Linked DNA regions of Mumia flava. The protein of the gene in region 1 interacts with the protein of each later gene in a pairwise test. Links are inferred from orthologs where the notes say so. Each region holds a gene or a part of one and is shown in the gene's direction. Other genes may lie near its edges.

What was found.
Region 2: the proteins of CLV56_RS01740 (region 1) and clpS interact in binary tests that used the Escherichia coli proteins (3 or more experiments, as listed by UniProt). The link is inferred for Mumia flava from one-to-one orthologs.

What each region holds. Positions count from the first base shown.
Region 1 is NZ_PGEZ01000001.1:366,677-372,152, reverse strand. Bases 1,472-4,431 are described here. They hold CLV56_RS01740 (Dps family protein), read left to right. Parts: upstream 1,472-2,655; coding sequence 2,656-3,207; downstream 3,208-4,431. Other genes in these bases: CLV56_RS01730 (PIG-L family deacetylase), read left to right, coding at 4,276-4,431; CLV56_RS01735 (acyl-CoA dehydrogenase family protein), read left to right, coding at 3,236-4,279; CLV56_RS01745 (hypothetical protein), read left to right, coding at 1,472-2,566. Also shown: ligD (non-homologous end-joining DNA ligase), read right to left, coding at 1-29; more of CLV56_RS01745, read left to right, coding at 116-1,471; more of CLV56_RS01730, read left to right, coding at 4,432-5,476.
Region 2 is NZ_PGEZ01000004.1:11,359-16,586, reverse strand. Bases 1,121-3,832 are described here. They hold clpS (ATP-dependent Clp protease adapter ClpS), read left to right. Parts: upstream 1,121-2,184; coding sequence 2,185-2,481; downstream 2,482-3,832. Other genes in these bases: CLV56_RS19985 (M67 family metallopeptidase), read left to right, coding at 3,678-3,832; CLV56_RS19990 (2'-5' RNA ligase family protein), read left to right, coding at 3,108-3,584; CLV56_RS19995 (DUF2017 domain-containing protein), read left to right, coding at 2,492-3,076; CLV56_RS20000 (nicotinate phosphoribosyltransferase), read right to left, coding at 1,121-2,094. Outside these bases: CLV56_RS20010 (TetR/AcrR family transcriptional regulator), read right to left, coding at 1-129; CLV56_RS20005 (isochorismatase family protein), read right to left, coding at 242-793; more of CLV56_RS20000, read right to left, coding at 799-1,120; more of CLV56_RS19985, read left to right, coding at 3,833-4,133; CLV56_RS19980 (MoaD family protein), read left to right, coding at 4,140-4,418; CLV56_RS19975 (PLP-dependent cysteine synthase family protein), read left to right, coding at 4,441-5,228. UniProt on the Escherichia coli protein: Involved in the modulation of the specificity of the ClpAP-mediated ATP-dependent protein degradation.

The sequences.
Region 1 (5,476 bases):
TCGTCGATCTCCAGCACGTTTCCCGCCATCGCACCACCATCCCACCGCGCGGGGCTGCAAGCAGCACGGCAGCGCACCCCGCGGCGCCCTAGCCTGCTCGGTGGAGGTGGCGCGGATGTCCGGTGCGGACTGGGTCGAGCTGCGGGTGCACGGGGTGAGCGGTGCGCCGCCGGAGTCGATCCTCGACCGGCCGTACTGCACGCAGGTCGCAGGCGACGCCGACTCCCGCTACTTCCGCGCGGTCGACTCGTCGGGTCACGAGCTGCGGGGCGCGGACGGCCACGTCGTGGAGGCCTACCACTGGGGCCGCTTCACCTCCGGCAGCTGGCTCCAGGCGCTGTGGATGGTGCTGCTGCCGTTCGGCATGGTCAACGCCGCGCAGTTCATGCTGCCCGCCGCCGGACCGGGCCTGCTCGCGCGGATCTGGCACCTGCTGTGCGGTGCTCTGCTGCGCTTCGTCGCCCTGATGCTGACGCTGCTGCTGACGTTCGCCGCCGGGCTGATCCTGATCGACCTGCTGGCCTGGCGGTGGGCTCCCGGCTCGCGCCAGCTCGGGTCCTTCCCCGAGACGTGGACGGTCGGTCTCGCGATCGTCGCGACGGCGCTGGTCTCGTACGTGCTCTACCGGCTGGGCCGCGGATACGGCGTGGTGGACGACGCCGAGCCGCGCAAGCGGACCGAGGGGCGCTACGTCGACGCGGTCGAGCCCGGGGAGCCTCGGACCCCGCTGGCCCGCGACCGGTTCTACCGGGGCGACACCGACGCACCGGTCCTGCGCAACCTGCACCTCGCGGCCGCGGTGCTCACGGTCGCGAGCATGGGTGCGTGGGCGGTCCACCCCGACGGGTGGGTGGACCGCGACCCGGTCCTGCTCGCGTCGACGATCGCCCTGGTCCTCGTCGTCGTGCTGACGACGCTGCTCGGCGACCCGGAAGGGACCGCGAGCCTGCCGCTGTCCGGCCGGATCGCGGCGTTCCGGCTGTGGTGGCACGTGACGATGGTCTGGATCGCCCGCGGTGCGATCGCGGTCGCCGTCGTCCTCCTCGCCCTGTCGGCGTGGGGAGCGAGCGACGTCGACCGGGCGGCCGCCGAGCGGCCGGTGATGTTCGACGACGTCGCGAACGGCCTGCTGTGGGCCGGGTTGGCAGCGCTGATCCTCCTCGGGTTCGCCAACCTCGCGCTGGTCCTCAGCGTGCGCGGCTCCTGGGGGACGACCCCGGGCCACCGTGCGTTCCGTCCGTACGCCCTCGGGATGACCGCCTACCTCGTGGCGAGCATCGCCGCGTTCCTCGGGGTCGGGCTCTCGGCGGCGGCGGCGACCGGCGTCTCCTCGCTGCTCGATCTGTCGGTCCGGACGCGCACCACGGCCGAGGGGATCGAGGTCGATGTCGGGACGACGCCGATGCTCGACCGGGTCTCGTACGCGTGGGGCCTGAACCTCCTGCTGTTCGCGCTGCTCGCCACCGGGGCCGGCATCTGGATGATGGCCCGACGCCGAGCGGACCGTGCACGCGCCGCCGGGATGTTCGCCGCGGCCGACGGCGGCCCGCGGCTCTCGGCGGGCTGGTTGGAGACGGTCGCGCGCGCGATCGGCACCGCGCGCCTCAAGAACCTGATCCCGGTCGGCGGCACCGTCTTCGTCCTCTTCGGGACGCTGCTGGGGATCGCGCTCGCGCTCGAGCTGGCCGGCTGCCAGGGCGGCCAGGATTTCGGGACCTGCCGGTCGCTGCCGGGCCCGCTGGACCTGCTGAGCCAGCCGAAGTACGTGACCGGCTCCGCCGCGGTCATCTGGGTCTCCAACGTCGTGGCCCTGATCGGGGCGTGGGCGCTGATCACGGCGGCGGCGGCGCTGCTCGCCACGGGACGGTCGGCGGTCTCCGAGCAGGGGACGCGCCGCAGTCTCAATGTCGTCTGGGACGTGATCGCGTTCTGGCCGCACGCGGTGCACCCGTACGCGCCCCGCCCGTACTCGATGCGGTGCGTGACCGATCTGCGCAACCGGCTGCGCTGGTACCGCCGTGCTCAGCCGGCTCCCCACGTCGTCGTCTGCGGACACAGCCAGGGCAGCCTGATCGCGTTCGGTGCGCTCGCGGCGCTGCACCGTGAGGAGCGCGACGGGATCTCGCTGCTCACGTTCGGGTCGCAGCTGCAGGTGATCTTCCCGCGGGCCTTCCCCGAGTACGTGAACCTCGACGCGGTCGGCGACGTGCACGACGTGCTCGGCGGGGCCTGGATCAACCTCTACCGCGAGACCGATCCCCTGGCCGGCCCCGTGCTGTCGTGGCGGCACGGGGCGGAGGGTCCCAGCACGACCTCCGGTCACCTGCCGGGGGCCCTGGACGGGGCGCGGCCGGACGTGCACGTGCCCTCGACCGGGCGCCACGAGTGCGGCGACGACTGGCGGGTGCTCGACCCCACGCCGTACGACCAGGAGATGAACGACGGTGCGGTGACCGGCCTGCTCAAGCACGGGCACTACTGGCGCGGGCCGGACTGGGCCGACGCCCTCGAGCGGGTACGGAAACCTCACGCCGCGGGACCGGGTGGCGCTCCGGAAGGCGGCTGAGTCCGCGCCGACTCGGCTCGACCGGACGTTTGGCGCGACCCGTCTTAGGGTACGGCTGAACCCAGAATCCCGAGTCGAGGAGCAGACGAATGACCGTGTCGTACACCGTTCCGGGCCTGTCGACGGACGATGCCGAGCAGGTCGTGGCCGCACTGCAGGGGCGGCTGAGCGCGTACAACGATCTCCACCTCACCCTCAAGCACGTGCACTGGAACGTCGTCGGGCCGCACTTCATCGCCGTGCACGAGATGATCGACCCCCAGGTCGACCTGGTCCGCGGGTACGCCGACGAGGTCGCCGAGCGGATCGCGACGCTGGGTGCGTCGCCGAAGGGCACGCCGGGCGCGATCATCGCGGACCGCACCTGGGACGACTACTCGGTCGGCCGCGACACCGTGCTCGCTCACCTCGGCGCGCTCGACCTCGTCTACAACGGCGTGATCGAGGCGAACCGCGAGGTGATGGCGCTGACCGACGACCTCGACCTGGTGACGCAGGACATGATCATCGCGCACACCGCGGAGCTCGAGAAGTTCCAGTGGTTCGTGCGGGCGCACCTCGAGGACATGCGGGGCCGGCTGTCCACCGCGGGCGCGGACTCCGAGTCCGCCGCGGCCGACGACGCTCGCGCCGACGGCTGACGCGGTCACGGACGGGCGGACGCAGCGCGTGGCGGGTGTCAGGGTCGGGGTCACGGCGGAGCCGGACCCGTGGCTCGACGAGGTCGCCACGCGCTGCGCGCGTGTCGCCGGCGACGTGCAGGGTGCCCTGCGCCTCGGCCGTGAGCTCGGCCAGGACTGTGCTCTGCCGGGCGTCGACACCGCCGCGCGGTGGTCGTGCCTCGCGTCGCTGGGAGCCTGTGATCTCACCGTCGCCCGTGCGGTGGAGCCGCACCTGGACGCGTTGGCCATCCTCGCCGAGGCTCAGGCGGGGGAGGAGACGGTTCCGGCGGACGCCGTGCTGGGGGTGTGGGCCGCCGAGGGTCCCGGCACGCGCGTGGTCGCGCGGCCCCTGCCCTCCGGCGGCGCGCCCGGACGCTGGGCCCTCGGCGGGACGAAGCCGTGGTGCTCGCTCGCCGACGACGTCACCCATGCGCTGGTCACCGCCTGGATCGACGAGGAGCGGCGTGGTCTGTTCGCGGTGGCGCTCGACCAACCCGGCATCCAGACGGCGGACGAGCCCTGGGTGCCGCACGGTCTGCGCCGGATCCGCAGCACGTCGGTGCGCTTCGCGGAGGCGGAGGCGGTGCCGGTCGGTGGTCCCGGCTGGTACCTCGAGCGGGACGGCTTCGCGTGGGGCGGCATCGGCGTCGCCGCCGTCTGGTACGGGGGAGCGGTCGGGCTCGTCCGGCGCCTGACCGACGCGGCCGCGAAGCGCGAGCCCGACCAGATCGGGCTCGCCCACCTGGGCGCGACCGACGCGGCGCTGTACGCGGCGGCGAGCGCGCTGAGCCGTGCAGCTCGCCTCGTCGACGCCGGTGAGGCCCGGGGCGACGCCGGAGCCGTCCTCGCCCTGCGGGTGCGTCAGGTGGTCGCCGACTCCGCCGAGCGGGTCCTCCGCAGCGTCGACCACGCGCTCGGACCGGGTCCGCTCGTCAGCGAGCCCGAGCACGTCGCCCGGGTCTCGGACCTGCGGGTGTACCTGCGTCAGCACCACGCCGAACGGGACGCCGCGGCCCTCGGCCGCCACCTCGTGCACGGGGGCTCGCGATGACCGCGTCGTTCACCCACGACCAGCCCGGTACGCCCGCCTCGGCGTGGCGCGGGCACCCGGCCGCGCGGGCGTGCCCCGAGCTCGAGCTGGACCGGTTCGACCGACTGGTCGTGCTCGCCGCCCACCCTGACGACGAGACGCTCGGCGCCGGCGGGCTGATCGCGACCGCGCACACCGTCGGGCTCGAGGTCGAGGTGCTGGTGGCCACCGCCGGTGAGCGCAGCCACCCGCGATCCCCGACGCTCGGGCCGATCGGGCTCGCGCGGCGGCGTCTGGCCGAGCTGGAGGAGGCCGTCGGCGTTCTCGCCCCGGGATCGTCGTGCACCTTCCTCGGACTTGCCGACGCCGAGGTCGCCCTCGCGGAGTCGACGCTGGTCGAGCGCGTGGTCGAGGTGATCGGTGACGGGCGCCGGACGCTCGTGCTCGCACCGTGGCGCCACGACGGGCACAGCGACCACGAGGCTGCCGGGCGCGCGGCAGGAGTGGCCGCTGCCCGTACGGACGCCACCTTGCTGGAGTTCCCGATCTGGTGGTGGCACTGGGCTCGTCCCGAGTCCGCGCCCTGGGAGCGGATGTGCCGCTTCGCGCTGTCCGACGAGGCGCAGCAGCGACGGTCGGCCGCGATCCGGAGCCATCGCAGCCAGATCCAGCCCCTGTCGGCGGAGCCGGGCGACGAGGCGCTGCTCACCCGCGAGGTGCTGGAGCACTTCCGTGGGGAGTCGGAGTACTTCGTCTCCGAGGACACCCACGACGACGCGCTGGAGACGTTGCACGCACGCGCCGCGGACCCCTGGGGCGTACGGGACCGGTGGTACGAACGCCGCAAGCGCGATCTGCTCCTGGCGGCCCTTCCGTGGCCGCGGTTCGGGCGGGCCCTCGAGGTCGGGTGCTCGATCGGTGAGCTGACCGTCGCGCTGGCGGAGCGGTGCGACCAGGTCGTTGCCGTCGACTCGAGCGAGGCTGCCGTGCGCGCGGCGCGCGAGCGGCTCGCGGGCACGGAGGTGGAGGTGATCCAGGCGCGCGTCCCTCGGGAGTGGGTCGACGGCAGGTTCGATCTGGTGGTGCTGTCGGAGATCGGGTACTTCCTCAGCCCGGCCGGCCTCGACGGACTCCTCGACCGGATCACGTCGTCCCTGTCCCCGCGGGGGACGATCGTGCTGTGCCACTGGCGCCACGAGGTGGACGGGTGGCCGATGG
Region 2 (5,228 bases), on another replicon or contig:
GTGGTTGGAGGTGGATCCGGCGGCGAGTCCCGCCGCGTCGTCGACGGCACGGTGGGTCAGGCGCGAGAACCCGCGCGTCCCCACGAGGTCGATCGCGGCGTCCAGGATCTCGTCTCGGCGGGAGGGCACGGCACGACGTTACTACGAATGTAGTCATAGCAACAACATCTGTAGTGTCACGCGCCGTGGGCGACTCGCGACCGCGCCGTGGGCGACTCGCGACCGCGCCGTGGGTGACTCGTCAGGCGAGGGTGACGCCGGCCTCGGCGAACTCGGCGCGCACCCGCGGCAGGTTGTCCGGCGACACCGGCGCGGTCAGGTCCATCAGCACGGTCGTGGCGAACCCGTGCGCGGCCGCGTCGAGCGCGGTGGCGCGGACGCAGTAGTCCGTGGCGATCCCGACGACGTCGACGCGGTCCACGTCGTTCGCGCGCAGCCACTCGACGAGCGCGTCGCCGTGCTCGGAGCTCCCCTCGAAACCGGAGTACGCGGCGTCGAACTCGCCCTTGCGGAACACCGCGGCGAACATGTCCTCGCGCAACGGGGCGCGCAGGTCGTTGCCGGGGGTGCCGACGACGCAGTGCGGCGGCCACGAGTCCACGAAGTCGGGCTCGTCGCTGAAGTGCGACCCGGGATCGATGTGGTGGTCCTTGGTCGCGACGACGACGTCGTAGCCACCGCCTGCGACCAGCGACGCGACACGCTCGGCGACCGACGTCCCTCCGTCGACGCCGAGGGAGCCGCCCTCGCAGAAGTCGTTCTGCACGTCGACGACGACGAGTGCGCCTGCCATGGGGATCAGTCCTCCTGCTCGTAGACCGTCGGGATCGCGGGCTCCCCCCGCGACAGCTGCTTCGCCTGCAACGGTAGCTCCTCGAGCGCCGTACGCAGACGGTCGCGGGACACCGTCAGCGGCTCGTCGTGCACCCGCTCGCCGTCGACGACGAGAGGGGCGGCGAGGGGCCGGTCGTCGCCGTCGTCGTGGGGGGAACCGCCGACGGCGATCACCTCCGCGGTCGCCGTCCCCGACGGGTCGCGTCGGCGCAGTGCGGTCTTGCGGCCGCCGACCGACGCCTTGTCCTGGCTCTTCTTCGCCACCGGGACGAGGGTGCCGTCCGCCCCTGCGCGCGCCACGAGCTTGTACACGAACCCGCAGGTCGGGTGGCCGGACCCGGTGACGAGCGCGGTCCCGACGCCGTACCCGTCCACAGGCGCCGCCGCGAGCCCGGCGATCGCGTACTCGTCCAGGTCGCTGGTCACGATGATCCGCGTGCCCGTCGCACCCAGACCGTCGAGCTGGCGGCGGACCTGTCCCGCCAGCACGGGCAGGTCGCCGGAGTCGAGGCGGACGGCGCCGAGCCCGGGTCCTGCGACCTCGACCGCCGTCTCCACCGCGGCGGCGACGTCGTACGTGTCGACGAGCAGCGTGGTCCCGGGCCCCAGCGCGGCGACCTGTGCGGCGAACGCGTCGTGCTCGGTGTCGTGGAGCATCGTGAACGCGTGGGCGGCGGTGCCCGCGGTCGGGATGCCGTGCCGGCGTCCCGCCTCGAGGTTCGAGGTCGAGGCGAACCCCGCCACGTACGCCGCGCGCGCCGCGGCGACCGCGGCCTGCTCGTGCGTCCGCCGGGATCCCATCTCGATGCACGGGCGGTCGCCGGCGGCGACCGTCATCCGTGCTGCAGCCGAGGCGATCGCCGCGTCGTGGTTGAGGATCGACAGCACGAGCGTCTCGAGGAGCACGGCCTCGGCGAAGGTCGACTCGACCACGAGCACCGGCGAGCCCGGGAAGTACAGCTCACCGTCCCGATAGCCGTGCACGTCACCGGTGAAACGGAACCCGGCGAGCCAGTCGAGGGTCGGCGCGTCCACGACGCCGCGCTCCTGCAGGTGCGTCAGGGTGGCGTCCCCGAACCGGAAGTCCTCGATCGCGTCGAGGACCCGTCCGACCCCGCACACCACCCCGTACCGGCGCCCGTCGGGGAGCCGTCGGGCGAACAGCTCGAAGACCGATCGACGGTGGGCCGTCCCGTCGGCCAGCGACGCCTGGAGCATCGTGAGCTCGTAGTGGTCCGTCAGCAGCGCTGTCGTGGTCACGGCGCCAGCGTAGACGCCGATCAGGGGGACGACCCGGGGCGCGCACGGGCCCCGCGGAAGCGAACTTCGGCGGTGGGCAACAATGGACCGGTGAGCGCGCCGTCCCCGACCGAGCTCGACCAGCCCGACGTCGATGCAGTCGTCGAGCTGGACCGGCCGTGGGTCACCATCGTCTGGAACGACCCGGTCAACCTGATGTCGTACGTCGCCTACGTCTTCCGGAACTACTTCGGCTACTCCGAGGCGAAGGCCCACGACCTGATGATGAAGGTGCACAGCGACGGCAAGGCGGTCGTCTCGACCGGCACCCGCGAGGAGATGGAACGGCACGTGCAGGCGATGCACGAGTACGGCCTGTGGGCGACGCTGCAGCGGGCGGACGCATGAGGGTCGACACATGAGGGCGTTCGAGCAGCGCAAGCGCGGGCGTGTCCGGGCGGAGTTCGAGGTCGCCGAGGCGGCCCTGCTGGTCAACCTGCTCAGCCAGATCGTCGAGCTCCTGCTGGACCGCAACGGGCCCGAGGAGTCGTCCCCGGACCCGTTGTTCGCCCAGCTGGGGCCGAGCGGGTCCCACCTGCCGCCCGACGACCCGGTGCTCAAACGGCTCCTGCCCGACGCCTACTCCGACGACGACGACGCGTCGGGCGACTTCCGCCGTTTCACGGAGCGCTCGCTGAGCGAGGCGAAGGTGAGCAACGCCCGCGCCGTGGTGGCGTCCCTCGCCGCCGGCGGGCTCGACGTCGAGGACCCCGAGTCGTCGACGGACGAGACGATCGAGGTCGAGCTCGGGCCGCAGGGCGCCCAGGCCTGGTTGCGTGCGCTGACCGATGTCCGGCTCGCGCTCGCGACCCGGCTCGGGATCGAGTCCGAGGACGACGCCGAGCGGGTGGCCGCGAGCGAGGAGGAGTCGGTCGCACTCGTCGCCGACATCTACGAGTGGCTCGGCTTCGTCCAGGAGACGCTGGTGCAGTCCCTGGACTGACCCGGTGCCGGGTCCCGCCTAGGGTCGGACCGTGGACCGTCTGGTCGTCGTCTCGTTCCTCGCGGAGCAGCCGCCGGGGCAGACCTTCGCGCCCTCGCGGTGGCCGCTGCACGTCACGCTCGTGCCGCCGTTCAGCGTCGAGGCCGGTACGTCGGTGGTCGCCGACGTCGTCGCCGAGACCGCCGCGTCGCACCGCCGGACCGAGGTCCGGGCGCGGGAGACGGCGATGTTCGGGCGTCGCCGGGACGTCGAGGTCACCGTGCTCGAGCTGTCCGACGAGCTCGCCGCGCTCCACGACGACCTGGTCGTCGAGCTCGACGCGCTCGGGGCCGGGGTCCGCGAGCGACCGCACACGGCACGCGGGTTCCGCCCCCACGTCACGGTGCGGGGCGCGGACCGGGTGGCAGTCGGGGACACGGTGGAGATCGGCTCGGTCTCGCTGGTCGACCAGCGTCCCGACGGACGGCAGGACGCCCGCCGGGTGCTCGGAACCTGGGCGATCGGCTGAGCGCGGACCCACCCGTACGCCGGCCGCAAGCCGGGCGTCTCGACGGGTGGTCACGCGCTTGACGCCATGGTCCGGCCGGTATCGTTGATCCACGTGTTGACCATCGACTCCGCGACGTACGACGCGATCGTCGCCCACGCCCGTCGGGACCACCCCGACGAGGCCTGCGGCGTCGTCGCGGGTGCTGAGGGATCCGACCTGCCGACCCGGTTCGTCCCGATGGTCAACGCCGCGATGTCGCCCACGTTCTACGAGTTCGACTCGACGGACCTGCTGCGGCTGTACCGCGAGATGGACGACAACGACGAGGAGCCGGTGGTCGTCTACCACTCCCACACGGCGACCGAGGCCTACCCGTCGCGCACCGACGTGAACCTCGCGGGCGAGCCGGGTGCGCACTACGTGCTGGTCTCGACCCGGGAGTGCGGCAACGGCGAGGGCCCGGTCGAGTTCCGCTCGTACCGCATCGTCGACGGCGAGGTCACCGAGGAAGAAGTTCGCGTCGTCGAGCGTTATGACGACGTCCCCACGAACGCACAGGAAGTTTGATCGCAGATGGCCATCGAGGTCCGAGTCCCCACCATCCTCCGCACCTACACCGACGGTGAGAAGAAGGTTCCTGCCGCCGGCGACACGGTGATCGGCGTCATCGACGACCTGGAGGCGAACCACGCGGGGATCAAGGAGCGGCTCGTCGACGACGGCGAGGTGCGTCGCTTCGTGAACATCTACGTCAACGACGAGGACATCCGCTTCTCCGGCGGCCTCGACACCGAGCTGTCCGACGGCGACGTCGTCGTGATCCTGCCCGCCGTCGCGGGCGGCGCTCGCTGAGCGAAGCACGGCACCCGAGGCGATGCGCCACGACTCGCTGATCGACTCCGTCGGCAACACCCCGCTGGTGGGGTTGCCGCGGCTGTCGCCGAGCCCCGACGTACGGCTGTGGGCGAAGCTCGAGGACCGCAACCCGACCGGCTCCATCAAGGACCGGCCGGCGCTGCGGATGATCGAGCGCGCCGAGTCCGACGGGCGGCTGCGGCCCGGCTGCACGATCCTCGAGCCGACGTCCGGCAACACCGGGATCTCGCTCGCGATGGCGGCCAAGATGCGCGGCTACCGGATGGTCTGCGTGATGCCGGAGAACACCTCGGAGGAGCGGCGTCAGCTGCTGCGGATGTGGGGCGCGGAGATCGTCTCCTCCCCGGCTGCCGGCGGCTCGAACGAAGCCGTGCGGGTGGCCAAGCGGATCGCCGAGGAGCACCCCGACTGGGTGATGCTCTACCAGTACGGCAACGACGCCAACGCCGAGGCGCACGAGCTCGGGACCGGCCCGGAGATCCTCGCGGACCTGCCGGAGGTGACGCACTTCGTCGGCGGTCTCGGCACGACCGGCACGTTGATGGGCGTCGGGCGGTTCTTCCGCACGGCCAAGCCGGAGGTGCGGATCGTCGCCGCGGAGCCGCGCTACGGCGAGCTCGTGTACGGGCTGCGGAACCTCGACGAGGGGTTCGTCCCGGAGCTGTACGACCCCCAGTTCATCGACGCGCGCTTCTCGGTCGGGCCGCGCGACGCCGTACGCCGGGTGCGGGAGCTGCTGGAGTCGGAGGGGATCTTCGCCGGGATCTCGACCGGCGCGATCCTGCA